DNA from 3 places in the Mycobacterium lentiflavum genome. Region 3 is predicted to be linked to each of the others. Evidence: predicted binding sites of a transcription regulator. Region 3 holds the regulator's gene; each other region holds the start of a gene.
What was found. The regulator LexA, encoded in region 3, represses DNA repair genes until DNA is damaged. The targets are predictions, from matches to a motif close to CGAACANNTGTTCG.
Positions count from the first base shown of each region.

Region 1: a site for LexA is predicted at 2,940-2,953, ahead of ruvC (crossover junction endodeoxyribonuclease RuvC). Genes of this name have one in related genera too.
Region 2: a site for LexA is predicted at 1,023-1,036, ahead of MJO58_RS05615 (error-prone DNA polymerase). Genes of this name have one in related genera too.

Region 1 is NZ_CP092423.2:2,195,737-2,201,442, reverse strand. It holds gene MJO58_RS10630 (hypothetical protein) at 1-68, opposite strand, end outside; gene MJO58_RS10625 (DUF1304 domain-containing protein) at 194-580, opposite strand; gene ruvB (Holliday junction branch migration DNA helicase RuvB) at 668-1,717, opposite strand; gene ruvA (Holliday junction branch migration protein RuvA) at 1,714-2,328, opposite strand; gene ruvC (crossover junction endodeoxyribonuclease RuvC) at 2,325-2,906, opposite strand; gene MJO58_RS10605 (DUF4178 domain-containing protein) at 3,067-3,678, shown strand; gene MJO58_RS10600 (DUF2617 family protein) at 3,688-4,200, shown strand; gene MJO58_RS10595 (DUF4247 domain-containing protein) at 4,197-4,628, shown strand; gene MJO58_RS10590 (DUF350 domain-containing protein) at 4,643-5,098, shown strand; gene MJO58_RS10585 (polyamine aminopropyltransferase) at 5,095-5,706, shown strand, end outside.
Region 2 is NZ_CP092423.2:1,147,860-1,153,565, forward strand. It holds gene MJO58_RS05610 (wax ester/triacylglycerol synthase domain-containing protein) at 1-887, opposite strand, end outside; gene MJO58_RS05615 (error-prone DNA polymerase) at 1,051-4,386, shown strand; gene MJO58_RS05620 (hypothetical protein) at 4,554-4,898, shown strand; gene MJO58_RS05625 (nitroreductase family protein) at 5,001-5,645, shown strand; gene MJO58_RS05630 (YciI family protein) at 5,646-5,706, opposite strand, start outside.
Region 3 is NZ_CP092423.2:2,052,454-2,058,159, reverse strand. It holds gene MJO58_RS09825 (LysM peptidoglycan-binding domain-containing protein) at 107-622, opposite strand; gene lexA (transcriptional repressor LexA) at 917-1,618, shown strand; gene MJO58_RS09815 (LGFP repeat-containing protein) at 1,637-4,003, opposite strand; gene MJO58_RS09810 (acyl-CoA dehydrogenase family protein) at 4,551-5,706, opposite strand, start outside.

The DNA.
Region 1 (5,706 bases), 140 kb from region 3:
CCACAAACCGCCCCGCGGGAGCGTGGCATCCACAGCCTGCCCGGATGGCCGTCTTGTGCGTACTTCATTGCATCCCCCTATTGACGCCGGACTACTTCAGCACCGCGTGGATACCCCTGCAATTCGCGGTTGTAACCCCTGGCCGCCCCGCCCAGGGGTTCTGCCGTGACCAGTGTGACCGGTGTTCCTTGTGTTACGAAGCCAGGCCGAGGACCAGTAGCACAATCGAGATCAACGGGAAGATGCCCTGCGTCACGGCGGCCCTGGCCTTGTCGGGCGCCGACACCACCAGGACGACCGCGGCCGCGGCCATGGATCCGATCCCGGCGAAGACGAGCGCGGCACCCACCGCCCGATGTCCCATCGCGATCTCAGCGGTCCCGATGCCGGCGACGATCGCCAGGAAAAGGTTGTAAAAGCCCTGATTGAAGGCCAGCAGCTTGGTGGTCTCGGCCTCCTCGGGCGTCGTACCGAAGGTCGCTCGGGTACGGGGCGAGGTCCAGGTCAACGACTCCATCGTGAAGATGTACACGTGCAACAACGCCGCGAGCGCGGCGAATGCCAGTCCGGCGGTGATCATGACGCCTCCTACGTTGACGGTCGCGACCCTCCCCCGCAAGCGGGCGGTGCGCCCCTTTCAACCGGCACGCCGCGCTCGCGCTCGCTCCTACTCGAACAGCCCGGGTTGCAAGACCCCGGCCGGTGGTGACATACCCAGATGGGTCCAGGCCTGCGCGGTGGCCACCCGCCCGCGCGGCGTCCGCGCGATCATCCCGGCACGCACCAGGAACGGCTCGCACACCTCCTCGACGGTGGTCGCCTCCTCCCCGACCGCCACCGCGAGCGTCGACACCCCGACCGGGCCGCCGCCGAAGCTGCGGGTCAGCGCCGACAGCACCGCCCGGTCCAGCCGGTCGAGCCCGAGCTCGTCGACGTCGTAGACCTCCAGCGCGGACTTAGCGACGTCGCGGGTGATCACCCCGTCGGCGCGCACCTCGGCGAAGTCCCGGACCCGGCGCAGCAGGCGGTTGGCGATCCGTGGCGTGCCGCGCGATCGTCGGGCGATCTCAGCACCGGCGTCGGCGCCCAGCTCGATGCCGAGGATCCCGGCCGAACGGGCCAGCACCCGCTCCAGATCGCCCGGCTCGTAGAAATCCATGTGCGCGGTGAAACCGAAGCGGTCCCGCAGCGGACCGGTCAGCGCGCCGGACCGGGTGGTAGCCCCGACCAGCGTGAACGGCGCCACCTCCAGCGGAATCGATGTTGCCCCAGGGCCTTTGCCCACCACGACGTCGACCCGGAAGTCTTCCATCGCGAGGTAGAGCATCTCCTCGGCCGGCCGCGCGATGCGGTGGATTTCGTCGATGAACAACACGTCGTGCTCGACCAGATTCGACAGCATCGCGGCCAGGTCGCCGGCGCGCTCCAGGGCCGGGCCCGAAGTCACCCGCAGCGAGGACCCGAGCTCGGCGGCGATGATCATCGCCAGCGACGTCTTGCCCAGCCCCGGCGGGCCGGACAGCAGAATGTGATCCGGTGTGCCGCCACGGTTCTTGGCGCCCTCGAGGACCAGCTGCAGCTGTTCGCGGACTCGGGACTGGCCGATGAACTCGCGTAGCGAGCGGGGCCGCAGGCTGACGTCGATGTCGCCCTCTCCGACGGTCAGCGCCGCAGACAGGTCGCGATCCGCGTAATCCGCGGAATCCTCGTCGCTCATTTGGTCTTACCCAGCAACGACAGCGCGGCCCGCAACGCGTCGGAAGTCGTTGCCTGCTCGCCTTTTTCGCGACTGGCCGCCAGCACGCTGTCGGTGGCGTCCTCGGCCTGCTTGACCGCGAAGCCCAGGCCGATCAGCGCCTCGACCACCGGGCCCCGCACCGCGTGGCCATTGAGACCCGCGCCCGCCGGTGTCGCCGCGGGCGTACCGGCCAAATGGATCTTGTCGCGCAACTCGAGAACCATGCGCTCGGCGCCGCGCTTGCCGATGCCGGGCACCCGGGTCAGCGCGGCGACGTCGCCGTCGGACAACGCCTGGCGCAATGCCGCGGCGTCGTGCACGGCCAGGGTCGCCATCGCCAGCCGCGGCCCGACGCCGGACACCGACAGCAGCGTCAGGAACAGGTCGCGGGTCTCGTTGTCGACGAACCCGTACAGCGTCTGCGAATCCTCGCGAACGATCATCGCGGTGATCAGGCGGGCTTCGCTGCCGTGCCGCAGCGTGGCCAGCGTCGACGGTGTCGCGTTCACCCGGTAGCCGATACCGGCGGCTTCGATTACCACATGGTCGAGTGCCACCTCGATTACCTCACCGCGCACTGAGGCGATCATCGGCCCGCCCCCGCCTTGGCGGCCTTGGCCTTGGCGGCCAACTTGGCGCGGTAGGCCTGACGCGCCTCGGCGGCCATCGCCTCGGCCGCCGCCATCCGGGCCAGCATCGGAGCCCGCCAGCAATGGCAGATGGCCAGTGCCAGCGCGTCGGCCGCGTCGGCCGGCGTCGGTTTGGCTTGCAGCTCAAGGATTCTGGTGACCATCGCGGTGACCTGAGCTTTGTCGGCGGTGCCGTTGCCGGTGACCGCGGCCTTCACCTCGCTGGGCGTGTGGAAGTGCACGCCGATTTCGCGTTTGGCCGCCGCTAGCGCGATCACCCCGCCGGCCTGCGCGGTGCCCATCACGGTCGATACGTTGTGCTGCGCGAACACCCGCTCGATCGCGATGACGTCGGGACGGTGCGTGTCCAGCCAGTACTCGACGGCGTCGCTGATGGCCAGCAGTCGTTGGGGCAGCGCGTCAGCCGACGGGGTACGGACCACGTCGACATCCAGCGCGACGATAGTTCGGCCGCGCCCGCTTTCCACCACGGACAGCCCGCATCGGGTCAGTCCGGGGTCGACGCCCATCACCCGCATGCTCCAACCTCCACTTTTGAAAATACTGTGGCCCGAACAGCTGTTCGATAGCGTAGCGGTCGAGTCGGACGGCACGGAGCAGGACACGCCTCCGGACCCGGCAAAAGCTGTTAACTTAAGCCAACGTTCGCTCCACCGCCGCGGCGACGGGAGGGTTTACGTGGGAACAGTGCTGGTGGTGCTGGCCGCGGTGCTGTTCGTCGCGTCCATCGTCGTACTTGTCATCGCCTTGAAACGTCCCAAGGCGGCGGCGCAGCCTCGCGGGCGCCGCGATCCCCTGGCCTCCGACGCGATGCCGCAGTTCGGGCCCCGGCAGCTGGGCCCCGGCGCCATCGTCAGCTATGCCGGTGTCGACTACGTGGTCCGCGGGTCGGTGACGTTCCGCGAGGGACCGTTCGTGTGGTGGGAGCACCTGCTGGAGGGCGGCGACCTGCCCACCTGGTTCGCCGTCGAAGAAGACGACGGACGCCTCGAGCTCGTCATGTGGGTCACCCGCAAGGACGTCACCTTGCAGCCCGGCGATCAGTACCTGGTCGACGGGATCGCGTTTCACGAAACGGAACGGGGTCGCGCGTCGTACACGACCGAGGGCACGACGGGCCTGCCCGCCGGTGGCGAGATGGAGTTCGTCGACTGTGCCAACGCCGACGAGACCGCGCTGCTGTCTTTCGAGCGCTGGGCACCCGGTACGCCCTGGGAGGTCTCGACGGGCAAGCCGGTCTCGCCGGGTGAGCTCACCGTCTACCCGGCGCCCACGCCGGGCAGCCCGTAGGTCCGCGCGGTGCCGCTCTATCGGCTCGCGGTAGCTCCGGCCGACGTGTCCGGGAGCAGGCTGCGGCTTGCCCTCAACGCGCCCGAACCCCCGCTGCTGGCCAGCCATGCGCTGCGACATCCCGACGGCGGCGCGCTGCGGCTCGCGGTGCTCGGCGCCTCACATCTGGTCACGATCGAGCACGCCGTGGCCACCTTCTCCGAGCAGGTGACCTGCACCGCCGAGAGCGACACCGGCATGCTGCCCGAGCACGCCGAAGCCTCGGGTTATGCGCTGCAATCGCGCACCACCACGCACGACGAAGCGACGTTTCGCCAATTGGCGCGCGAGTTGCGGGACCGATGCCGAGCCGAAAACGCTTGGCTCGGCGGCACTTTCCCCGGCGATGACGCCGCCCTGACCGTGTTGGCCGCCGAACCCGACGGCACCGGCTGGCGCTGGCAGACGTGGCACCTGTACCCGCAGCGATCCCAGGTGTCCGGCGGCGTGGTGGTCCACACGGCGAGCCGGTGGCATCCGTGAGCCGCAAACACCTGTTCTGGCTCGCCGGCGGGCTGGCCGCAGCGTCGGTGGTGTCATTGGTGATTGGAATCATCTTGCTGCAGAAGGATATTGCCGGATACGTCGCAAGCAACTACCGCGAGTACTCGCGCGACGCCAACGCCACGCGCTACCTGTGCAGCGGATCGCCCGATCAGGTCGCCGACGCGCTTGCCGACTATCAAGAACCCGAGGCGCGCGCGGACAACGACGACAACGAGTACCTGCGCTATAGCGACAATATCGTGACCGTCGGCCCAGATGGCAACCACCCGTGCAGCATTCGCGTCGAAAGCCTCGGCGCCGGCTACAGCCACGGCTCCTACATCTTCCTCGGCCCCGGCTTCAGTCCCGGGTCCCCGTCGAGCGGTTCCGGCGGTAGCCCCGGCGGGCCGGGCGGAACCAAATAGCAAAGGAGACAACCGTGTACCTCGCCTTCGATATCGGAAACGTGGATCTCGACCCCGTCCTGAAGGGCGTCGTCGCGACGCTGTTGTACTTCGTCGTCGGCATGGCCGTCCTGCTGGTCGGCTTCTACATGGTCGACGCGTTGACCCCGGGCAAGCTGCGTCAGCTGGTGTTCGTCGATCGCCGCCCCAACGCGGTCGTGGTCGCCTGCGCGATGTATATCTCGCTGACCACCGTGATCGTCAGCTCCATCGTCAACAGCTACAGCCAATTGGGTCAGGGGCTCGTCGGCGTGGCGGTGTACGGGATCATGGGTGTGATCCTGTTGGGAATCGCGTTGCTGACACTGCATTTGGTGATTCCGGGCAGTTTCCACGAGCACATCGACGACCCCGACCTGCATCCCGGCTCGTTCGCGGTCGCGCTGATGTTGCTGGCTGTCGGAGCAGTGACGGCCGCCGCGGTGTCATGACCACCACGCAGCAAGCCGCACGGTCCGCGGAGCCGTCGATGCGCTGGCGCGCGCTGCTGCTCGCCGCGGTCGCGGCCTGTGCGGCCTGCGGCATCATCTACGAACTGGCCCTGCTGACGCTGTCCGCCAGCCTCAACGGCGGCGGTGTCGTCGCCACCTCCTTGATCGTCGCGGGCTACATCGCCGCGCTGGGCGTGGGTGCGCTGCTGGTCAAGCCACTGCTGCGGTACGCCGGCATCGTCTTCGTCACGGTCGAGGCGCTGCTGGGCATCATCGGCGGGCTGTCCGCCGCGGCGCTGTACGCGGTGTTCGCTTTCCTGGACGGCACAATTGGGTCGGCGTGGGTGCTGGCGCTCGGCACCGCACTGATCGGCGGCCTGGTCGGCGCCGAGGTGCCGTTGCTGATGACCCTGCTGCAGCAGGGGCGGGATGGCCCCGCCGAGAACACGGCGACGGATACCGGCCGCACGCTGGCCAACCTCAACGCGGCCGACTACCTGGGCGCATTGGTCGGCGGATTGGTCTGGCCGTTCGCCTTGCTGCCGCATCTCGGAATGATCCGCGGCGCTGCGGCCACCGGCGTCATCAACCTGGTCGCGGCGGCCATT
Region 2 (5,706 bases), 900 kb from region 3:
GGCTGGTTCAAGCTGCTGTGCACAATTCGCAGCCGCTGCACCGGATCGTCGTGCTCGACAGGCAGATACCTCTTCTCCGGGGTGCACAACGAACCCGCGCGCGGCTGTTCGCCGCGGTGCAGCAGCACGGCCCGGAAGCCCTCGGTGATCGCGGCGAGCGCGACGTCGTTGGTGGTCACCCGGAACTTGCCGCAGACCGCGTCGACGGCGGCCAGGGGGACGCGCACCGTGCTGTAGCGCCGCATGGTGACCGCCGGGGCGGTCGACGACGCGTGGGCCGCCGACCAGACCGCCTCGGCCAGCGTGGTGGTGACGGTGGTCGCGGCGGCCGAGGCTCGCCAGAGTGTCTCGGCCCAGCCCTGCTTCCGGGCTGGCGCCGAATCAGCCTCGGGTGCAACGTGATTGGCGAACATCTCGCTGTCGGCGTCGTCGCAGAGCCTGGTGAGAAGGTGGGCCGCGGGCGTGGCGTCGGCGAGGTAGTGGTGGACCTTCATCAGGATCGCCCACTTGCCGCGCAGCCCCTCGATGACCCAGCACTCCCACAGCGGGCGGTCCAATTCGAGGGGGCGTTCCAGGGCGTGCGCGATCGCTCGAGACAGGTCGGCTTCATCGCCGGGGCGGGGAACCGCGACACGGCGCAGGTGATGGGCGAGGTCGAAACCCGGATCGTCGGTCCAGTGCTGGGCACCGCTGAACGGATGCGTCCGCAATACCTGGGTGCATCGGGGGATCGACTGAATGCGTTCTGCCAGAAGCGCTTTGAGGCGTTCCAGGTTCGGCACCGCGCCCTCGACAATGGCGACCGCGCCCGTCGCCATACTTGCCTGCCGGTCGGGGTCCGTCGCGGTGCGAAAGCCCGAATCCAATGCCGTGGTCAGCTGTACCATGTTCAGTTCCCGCCCTAGTTGCCCCGTACCAGTATCTGTCGCCGCGCCCCCGTCGCGGTAGGTCCCAGTCCGTTAAGACTGTGTTTAGAAGTTGAAGACCCGTTTAACAACCGCTTTAACAACCCCGCACCAAATCGAACATGCGTTCGATAGACTGTGGGGTGTGGGCTTCAGCAATGAGCCGCGGAGTTGGGCGGAACTGGAGCGGCTGCTCGACGGCAAGCCGCGCCATGCCGGCGCGCCCACCCCATCCGGCCCGGCGCAAGAGGCTCCCTTCTCGCACAAGCGCCCGGCCTATCGACCACCGGACGGTGGCCGGACGGCCCGCTCGGCGGTCGCTCATTCCGTTTCGTATGCCGAGCTGCACGCGCATTCGGCGTACAGCTTTCTGGACGGCGCCAGCACGCCCGAGGAGTTGGTCGAGGAGGCCGCCCGGCTGGGTCTGCGGGCGCTGGCGCTGACCGACCACAACGGTCTGTACGGGGCGGTGCGGTTCGCCGAAGCCGCCGCCGAACTCGACGTGCGCACCGTGTTCGGCGCCGAGCTGTCGCTGGGCGCTTCGTCGGTAGCCTCTTCGGTTTCGCAGGCCCGTACCGAGAATCCGGATCCGCCCGGCCCGCATCTGCTGGTGTTGGCCCGCGGCCCGGAGGGTTACCGGCGGCTGTCGCGGCAGCTGGCCGCGGCGCATCTGGCCGGTGGCGAGAAGGGCAAGCTGTGCTTCGACATCGACACGCTGACCGAAGCCGCGGGCGGGCATTGGCACATCCTGACGGGATGCCGTAAAGGCCATGTCCGCCAAGCGCTTTCCGATGGCGGGCCGGACGCCGCTGCGGAGGCGCTGGCCGGTCTGGTGGACCGGTTCGGCGCGCAGCGGGTCAGCGTCGAGTTGACCCATCATGGTCAGCCGCTCGACGACGAGCGCAACGCGACCCTGGCGGCCCTGGCGCAGCGGGTCGGCGTCGGCGTCGTCGCCACCACCGGAGCACATTTCGCCCATCCGTCGCGCCGGCGGCTGGCCATGGCGATGGGCGCGATCCGGGCCCGGCAGTCGCTGGAGTCGGCCGCCGGATGGCTGGCCCCGCTGGGCGGCTCACACCTACGGTCCGGCGAGGAGATGGCCCGGCTGTTCGCGCAGTGGCCCGAGGCGGTGAGCGCCGCGGCCGAACTCGGCGAGCAGTGCGCGTTCGGACTGGCATTGATCGCGCCGCAGCTGCCGCCGTTCGACGTGCCCGACGGGCACACCGAGGACAGCTGGTTGCGGCAGTTGGTGATGGCGGGCGCGCGTGACCGGTACGGGCTCCCCGAGGGCGCGCCGCGGGCGTATGCGCAGATCGAACACGAGCTGAAAGTCATTGCCCAGCTTCGGTTTCCGGGTTACTTCCTGGTGGTGCACGACATCGCCCGATTCTGCCGGTGCAACAACATCCTGTGCCAGGGCAGGGGGTCGGCGGCAAACTCCGCGGTCTGTTACGCCCTGGGGGTCACCGCGGTCGATCCGGTGGCCAACGAGTTGTTGTTCGAGCGCTTCCTGTCGCCGGCCCGCGACGGGCCACCCGACATCGACATGGATATCGAGTCGGATCAGCGCGAGAAGGTCATCCAATACGTCTACGACAAATACGGCCGCGACTACGCCGCCCAGGTCGCCAACGTCATCACCTACCGGAGCAAGATCGCGGTGCGCGACATGGCCCGTGCCCTGGGTTATTCGCAAGGCCAGCAGGATGCGTGGAGCAAGCAGATCAGCCACTGGAACGGGCTGGCCGACGCCGCGGACGTCGATGGCATCCCGCCACAGGTGCTCGAACTGGCCAACCAGATCCGGAATCTGCCGCGGCACATGGGAATTCACTCCGGCGGTATGGTGATCTGCGACCGCCCGATCGCGGACGTGTGTCCGGTGGAGTGGGCGCGGATGGAGAATCGCAGCGTCCTGCAATGGGACAAGGACGACTGTGCGGCCATCGGTTTGGTGAAGTTCGACCTACTCGGGCTCGGCATGCTCTCGGCGCTGCACTATGCGAAAGACCTTGTGGCCGAACACAAAGGCGTCGAGGTCGACCTGGCCCGCCTCGATCTCTCCGAGCCCGCGGTGTACGAGATGCTGCAGCGTGCCGATTCCGTCGGGGTGTTCCAGGTGGAGTCGCGCGCGCAGATGGCCACCCTGCCCAGGCTCAAGCCCCGGGTGTTCTACGACCTGGTGGTGGAGGTCGCGCTGATCCGGCCCGGACCCATCCAGGGCGGGTCGGTGCACCCCTACATCCGGCGGCGCAACGGCATCGACCCGGTCGTCTACGACCACCCGTCCATGGAACCGGCATTGCGAAAGACGCTGGGAGTGCCGCTTTTCCAGGAGCAGCTGATGCAGCTCGCGGTCGACTGCGCCGGCTTCTCGGCCGCCGAGGCCGATCAGTTGCGCCGCGCCATGGGGTCCAAGCGTTCGACCGAGCGGATGCAACGGCTGCGGGGCAGGTTCTACGAGGGCATGCGCGAACTGCATGGCGCCACCGACGAGGTGATCGACCGGACCTACGAAAAGCTGGAAGCGTTCGCCAATTTCGGCTTTCCGGAAAGTCATGCGCTGTCCTTCGCGTCGCTGGTGTTCTACTCGTCGTGGTTCAAGCTGCACCACCCGGCCGCGTTCTGCGCCGCACTGCTGCGCGCCCAGCCGATGGGGTTCTATTCACCGCAGTCGCTGGTGGCCGATGCGCGCCGGCACGGCGTGCTGGTGCACGGGCCCGACGTCAACGCCAGCCTGGCGCACGCCACCCTCGAGAACGCCGGCACCGAAGTCCGCCTGGGGCTGGGTGCGGTCCGCCATATCGGCGACGACCTCGCCGAGCAGCTGGTCGAAGAGCGAAAAGCCAACGGCGCCTTCGCTTCCCTGCTGGACCTGACCACCCGGGTGCAGCTCTCCGTGCCGCAGACCGAGGCGCTGGCGACGGCCGGGGCGCTGGGCTGCTTCGAGATGTCGCGGCGGGAGGCGCTGTGGGCGGCCGGGGCCGCGGCCACCCAACGGCCGGACCGGCTGCCCGGGGTGGGTGCCCACGGTGCTGATGGGTCACACATCCCGGCGCTGCCCGGAATGAGCGAGCTGGAACTGGCCGCCGCCGACGTGTGGGCCACCGGCATCTCCCCGGACAGCTACCCGACCCAGTTCCTGCGGGCCGACCTGAACGCGATGGGGGTGGTGCCCGCCGAGGAGCTGCTCGACGTGCCCGACGGCGACCGCGTGCTGATCGCCGGCGCGGTGACCCATCGGCAGCGACCCGCCACGGCGCAGGGGGTGACGTTCATCAACCTCGAGGACGAGACCGGGATGGTCAACGTGCTCTGCACACCCGGGGTGTGGGCGCGACACCGCAAGCTCGCGAACACGGCACCGGCGCTGCTGGTCCGCGGTCAGATCCAAAACGCCAGCGGCGCAGTCACCGTCGTGGCCGAGCGGCTGGGCCGCATCACCCTGGCCGTCGGATCCAAGTCTCGCGACTTCCGCTGATTCCTCGCACCACTTTCATCGCCGAACGTGTTCTCACGGCGAGAGTTCCGCCGATTCTTCGCCGTGAGAGCACGCTCGCGCCTCGTGCCGCGTCGAACAATTCGATATGGTCGCTGCCCGCAGCGTCGTAAACTACTCGAACCCCAAATGTCTTAAGGGAGTTCGGAATGAAATTCACGCACGCTCGCCATGGCACAGCGATACTGAGTTGTGCTGTGGCGGTTGTTCTTTCTCCCGCCATTGCCAGCGCTGATCCACCCGACCCGCACCAGCCGGACATGACGAAGGGCTACTGCCCGGGTGGTCGGTGGGGCTACGGCAATTTGGCGGTGTGCGACGGAGAGAAATACCCCGACGGGTCGTTTTGGCACCAGTGGATGAAAACCTGGATGGTCGGCCCTCAGTTCTACTACGACTGCGTCGGCGGCGACGAACCTCTCCCCGGCCCGCCGCCGCCCGGTGGCTGCGGCGGGGCGATTCCACCCGACCAGCCCGCCCCGCCCCCTACCTGACGCTCGCGAAAGCGGGGAACGTGTAGCCAAGATCGACGACCTGCAGGCCGATATCGATGCGCGGCGGACGGTCTCGACGTCGACCGACCTAGAGTCGGGTGCATGACCCTCAACCTGTCCGTCGACGAACTTCTCACCACCACCCGCTCGGTTCGCAAACGCCTCGACTTCGACAAGCCGGTGTCTCGCGAGGTCCTGATGGAATGCCTCGAGCTGGCGTTGCAGGCGCCCACGGGTTCCAACGCGCAGGGCTGGCAGTGGATGTTCGTGGAGGACGCCGAGAAGAAGAAGGCGATCGGCGACATCTACCTGTCGAACGCCCAGCCCTACCTCAGCGCGCCGAAGCCCGACTACGGCGAGGGCGATACCCGCGGGGAACGGATGGGCAAGGTCGTGGATTCGGCGATGTATCTCGCCGAGCACATGCACGAGGCGCCGGTGCTGATGATCCCGTGCATCGCGGGCCGCGAAGACAAGTCGCCACTGGGCGGCGTCTCGTTCTGGGCGTCGCTGTTCCCGGCGGTCTGGAGCTTCTGCCTGGCGTTGCGCTCCCGCGGGCTGGGCTCCTGCTGGACGACGCTGCACCTGCTGGGCGACGGCGAGCGCAGGGCCGCCGAGGTGCTCGGCATTCCCTACGAGAAATTCAGCCAGGGTGGGCTGTTCCCGATCGCCTACACCAAAGGCACCGACTTCCGTCCGGCCAAACGGCTGCCGGCCGAGACCCTGACGCACTGGAACACCTGGTAGTCAGGGCTGTAGCGGCCAGACTTCGACGACCCCGTACGCCATCGCGCACGGGGTCTGGCTC
Region 3 (5,706 bases):
GTGCGCTCCCCCCGGCGGGCCAACGTAGCCACAACGCACCCGCGATCACCGACGGGAGGGCCGAGGAGCCTTGGCGTACAGGGGCTTTCGCGATATGCGGCTGCGGTCAGCCGACCGGCGCGATCAGCGTCTGACCGGCGGCCAGCGCCGGAGAGCTCAGGTTGTTGAGTTCGCGGATGCGGTCGGCGACCTGGCGGGCCGGCGCTTCCGGCGCGACCCGGTGCGCCACATCCTGAAGTGATTCGCCCGGCTCGACCTGCACGACCGACAGCCGGTCCGGAACGGGAGCGGCCGCGGCGCCGGAGTCGCCGTTGGCGATCTGACCGAGATTCGCGATGAGCCCCAGCCAGAGCGTGATAACTCCGGCCATCAGGGCCAGACCGACCGTCGTCCCCAGCGTGACCGGGCGGCGGCGATGCGGTGCTTGCGACATCGACACGCCGGTACCGCGGTAGCGCATCGGCGCTCCGGCCGGCCGCGCCGGCACGGACCGACGCGACCGCAGCACGCGCTCCTGCTCGTAGCGAAGCCGTGCGACGTCATAGCGAGGCCGTGCGACCAGCCCATCGCTGGGGCGCCGCATGTTGCTGGTCCGCGGTGAGACTGTGTGCATAAGCGTCATGGTGCGTTCCTCCGGTCGTCTAAATCCTCGCTCGTGTGTTCGACACTATCGCTCGTGTGTTCGAAATCCGAACATTTGAGCGAAGCGTGTCGCACGAGCAAAACGCTAGACCACGCCACCGACAACTGCTGCCGGTCGCTATCCCTGCCATGGAGCACAGATACCCGGTGTACGCAAAAGTTACACACGTGTGATTCAGCCGTTCTAGGGACTTTAGCCACCATGTGAATGGCCATGACACGCCAGTCGAACACATGTTTGATTCTTGGGTTCAAGGGGGCTACATTCAGTGCCATGAGCGACAGCAACGACACCTCGGCGGCCGGTCCAGACGGCCGCCTGCATCCCGTGGATTCATCGCTTACCCAGCGGCAACGCACCATCTTGAATGTTATCCGGGAGTCGGTGACCACCCGTGGCTACCCGCCGAGCATCAGGGAGATCGGTGACGCGGTCGGCCTGACGTCTACCTCTTCGGTGGCCCACCAACTGCGCACCCTCGAACGCAAGGGATATCTGCGCCGGGACCCGAACCGCCCCCGGGCCGTCGATGTCCGCGGCGCCGACGAGGCGGTGGCATCCGCGCCGGCCACCGAGGTCGCCGGGTCCGACGCGTTGCCGGAACCCGCGTTCGTCCCCGTGCTCGGGCGCATCGCGGCCGGTGGACCGATCCTGGCCGAGGAAGCCGTCGAGGACGTCTTCCCGCTCCCCCGCGAGCTGGTCGGCGAGGGCACGCTGTTCTTACTCAAGGTGGTCGGCGACTCCATGGTCGAAGCCGCGATCTGCGACGGCGACTGGGTGGTGGTGCGGCAGCAGAATGTCGCCGACAACGGCGACATCGTCGCCGCCATGCTCGACGGTGAGGCAACCGTCAAGACGTTCAAGCGCGCGGGCGGTCAGGTGTGGCTGATGCCGCACAACCCGGCGTTCGATCCCATACCCGGTAATGAGGCGACCGTGCTCGGCAAGGTCGTGACGGTGATCCGCAAGGTATAGGCGCCGGTAGCTACGGCGTCAGTCGGCTTTCGTAAAGCCGTTGAGCAGTGCGGCTTCCTCGCTGGACAGCCAGATCTCGGCGAGCGTGTCGTGGTAGAGGTCGCTGTCCGGCGTGTAGTACAGGCCAAAGCGCGCACTCGCCTTGATCGGGTAGCCGTCGGGTATCTGATACGGGTCTTCCAAGGGCAGGTGGATCGTGGGGCGCCCGGCCGGACTTAATGCCCCGATCGCCGCGACCGGCACCAGGTCCGCCTCGTCGTCGGCATCCGCGGCTGCGTGCCGCCCCGCCGCTCTCGGCGCGACGCCGGACGCAGCACCGAGCGCGGCCGCAAGACTCGCTGCGGGCCCACCCGCCGCTGCCCCACCGGCGGCGGCAGCACCGGACGCGGCACCGCCGGCGCCGGCAAGATCCGGCGGGGTGTGCGGGACGGCGACATCGGGGTAGCGGGCCTCTTCCTCGTCGGCGCGCGGGTAGCCCGCCTCCGGGTAAGCGGCGTCCTCGTCGAGGAGTTCGGGATAACCGGCCTCGGGATAGCCGCCTTCCGGCGGATAGCCGGCTTCCGGCAGATAGCCGGCTTCCGGCAGATAGGCGGCTTCCGGGCCGGCCGCGTCGGCGTACTCGTCGTCCACGACGACGTCCGGGTACGCGCGTTCGGGCACGTCGGGACTATCCGGATAGCCGGCTTCCGGCAGCTCATCGCCGTAGCCGGCGTCGGATAGATCGTCGGCCGACACGACGGGGATGGAATCGGTGTCGACCGAGTCGGGATCCCGCTCGTCGACCGCTAACTCATCCCATTCCTCCTCGGTCAAGGGATGCGACGGCTCGTCATACCCACCGTCTTCGTCCATTTCGGCAGTTTCTGGTGAGTGCGGCCACCTGGCCAGCAGCGCGTGTTCGTCGTCGCGGTGATCCGGTTCGTGCGTGTCGGTGAACGCCATGTGCTCGGGCGAGCCGTCGGCGTAGTCGGGACCCCAGTGCGGCTCGCCCGTGTCCTGGTAGCCGCCGACGTCGACGTCGCGCTCCAGGTCGTAGGGTGCGGTGTTGCGACCGGCGCGGTGCCGGCGCCAACGCAACGCCACGAACACCGCCAGCAGCACCAGAATCACCAGCGGAACCAGGGCGAACAGGTACCACCAGCTCCAGGTGAACCACTTCTTGGCGTGCGCAGGCAGCGCCGAACCGCTCGGCTGGTTCTGCCCCGACACCTGCAGGCCGGACAGCAGCGGAGCCAGGTTGGCCGGGTCCGTGGAGAAGGTGTTCTTCGCGCGGTTCCAGGAGATCTTGCCGCCGGTGAACTTCTGCGAGATCACGTCGCCGTCGACGGTCTGATCGCCGACCGGCGCGCCCAGCTTTCCGGTGGGACCACGCAGCTTGTCCCAGGCGGCCTTCATGGCCCCCCGCACGACGAAGGCGCCGTGGTCAGAGGTCCAGAAGATGACCGGCTTGTCGGCCCCGGAGAAGGTGGCGATTCGGCTGTTGGGACTGACGCCGCCGTCGGACTCGTTGGCGGTCGGGAAACCCAGGTCGCTATTGACCGGCCCGCCGACCGACTCGTACTTCGCCAGGATGTCGCTTTCGAGGGCGCTCGCACCGGTCGCCGGGCTGAAGAACACCTTGCCGCCGGCGAAGTTCTGGACAATGCCGTCACCGCCGATGGGATTCGGACCGCCCTGCTTGGCGCCCAGCGGACCGTTGACGCCGCCGGCCGCGCGCCAGGCCATATTGATGGCCGCGGTGGGATCGATCGCTACCTGCAAGCCCTTGAGCTGCTCGGCCAAATTCGCCGGCTCGGTAGTGAATTCCTTGGTTTTGCGATTCCAGGAGATCTGGCCGCCGCTGAACTTCTGCGAGGACACTTCCCCGTCGTAGGTCTCATCTCCGACCGGGGCGCCGAGGACACCGCCGGAGCTGCCGAGCTTGTCCCAGGCGGCGTTCAGGGCGCCGCGCACGACGAACGCGCCGTGATCGGGCGTCCAGTAGATCACCGGCTTGTCGCTGGCCGAGAACGTCGCCACTCGACTGTCCGGGCCCGCCAGTCCGGGCACCTCGTTGATGGTCGGAAAGCCCAGATCGCCGCCGGCCGCACCGCCCAGCATGTCGTACTTTTCCAGGATCGGCCCGTAGATGAATTTCGCGCCGGTGGCGGTGGTGAAGAAGAACTTGCCGCCGTCGAAATCGCACGCGAAGCCGTCGGCGACGGGGTAGACGTCGCCCTTGCGGGGACCGAGCGGAGAGGTGTCGCCGCCGGCCTTGCTCCACTCGGCCATGATTGCGGCTTCGGCGTCACCGATCGGAGAGGCTGACACGGTAGGTGCCAGCAGCACGATGGCCAACGCTGTGGTCGCCACGCTGACGAGCGCCCGACCAGCGAGCCTGCGCACGTGACCTCTCTTCCCGTTCACCACGCCTCCCAGCCGACGGATATGCCCTTTTGTATGGCCATGCCCGTACCCTGCGGCCCCTGCGAGCGGTTGGTGCCCCAAACGCGGGTGACGAACCCCACCGAGCTCGTATTATCGCCGGGCTCGCATAACTTTGCTCCAGCGAACAAGAAATACGAAGGCAATTCGCGAATATTACGAAAACGGAGACCGCTCCGATGTCGAAATGATGCAGGACGACGATCGAGTCGCGACCGATCCGGCCTCAAGACACGCCGACGCCCGGTGATTACGCGCTCCGCGTCGCCAATGCACATGCGCCGACCGCACTTGAGGCGCCGGCTATCCACTCGAGCAAAGGAGCTATTCATGGGCATCGACTATTTTGCCGTAAAGCCAAGCAATGACAGCGTAAGCCGACTAGTTGTGCTTGGTTCGTGTCACCATCCGCACGGGTACCGCGCGTCTGCCGACGATTCGTTGTTGCGTGACAGCAAGATTGGTTCACCGCCGCCGACGTTAGCCGACGTGCGTCATGATCACGTGGCTAGACCCCGAGGCTGCGCCCCACGATCTCCTTCATGATCTCGGTTGTGCCGCCATAGATCGTCTGCACCCGGGCGTCGAGATAGGAACGAGCGACCGGGTATTCGCGCATGTAGCCATAGCCGCCGTGCAGCTGCAGACACCGGTCGATCAAATGCACCTGCTTTTCGGTGGAGTACCACTTGGCCATCGCGGCCTGCTCGGCCGTCAGCTTCTTGTCCAGATGCAGCCGCAGGAACTCGTCGACCATGATGCGCACCACGGTGGCCTCGGTCGCCAGCTCGGCCAGCACGAAGCGGCTGTTCTGGAAACTACCGATCGGCTTGCCAAAGGCCTTGCGCTCCTTGGTGTATTGCAGTGTCTGTTCGAGCACCTGCTCCATCGCCGCGGCGGCCATGACCGCGATGTTGATCCGCTCCTGCGGCAAGTTCTGCATCAAATAGATGAAGCCCTTGCCCTCCTCGCCGAGGAGGTTTTCGACGGGGACCTTGACGTCGGTGAACGACAACTCCGCGGTGTCCTGCGCGTCGAGACCGATCTTGTCCAGATGGCGGCCGCGCTCAAAGCCTTCCATGCCGCGTTCGACGACGAGCAGCGAAAAGCCTTGTGAGCCCTTGTCCGGATCAGTCTGCGCGACGACGATCACCAGGTCGGAGTTGATCCCGTTGGTGATGAACGTCTTTGCACCGTTGAGCACGTAGTGATCGCCTTGTTTGACCGCGCGGGTCTTGATGCCCTGCAGGTCGCTGCCGGTCCCCGGCTCGGTCATCGCGATGGCGGTGATGATTTCGCCGGTGCAGAACTTCGGCAACCAGCGTTGCTTCTGCTCTTCGCTGGCCAGCTCCAGCAAATACGGCGCGATGATGTCGTTGTGCAGTCCGAAGCCAATTCCGCTGTATCGCCCGGCGGTCGTTTCCTCGGTGACGATCGTGTTGTACCGGAAGTCGGGGTTGCCGCCGCCGCCGTACTCTTCGGGCACCGCCATGCCCAGGAATCCCTGCTTACCGGCCTCGAGCCAGACGCCGCGGTCGACGATCTTCGCCTTCTCCCACTCCTCGTGGTACGGCGCCACATGGCGCTCGAGAAAGGCCCGGTAGGACTCGCGGAACAAATCGTGCTCGGGTTCAAACAGTGTGCGCTGGTACTTGATTGCACTG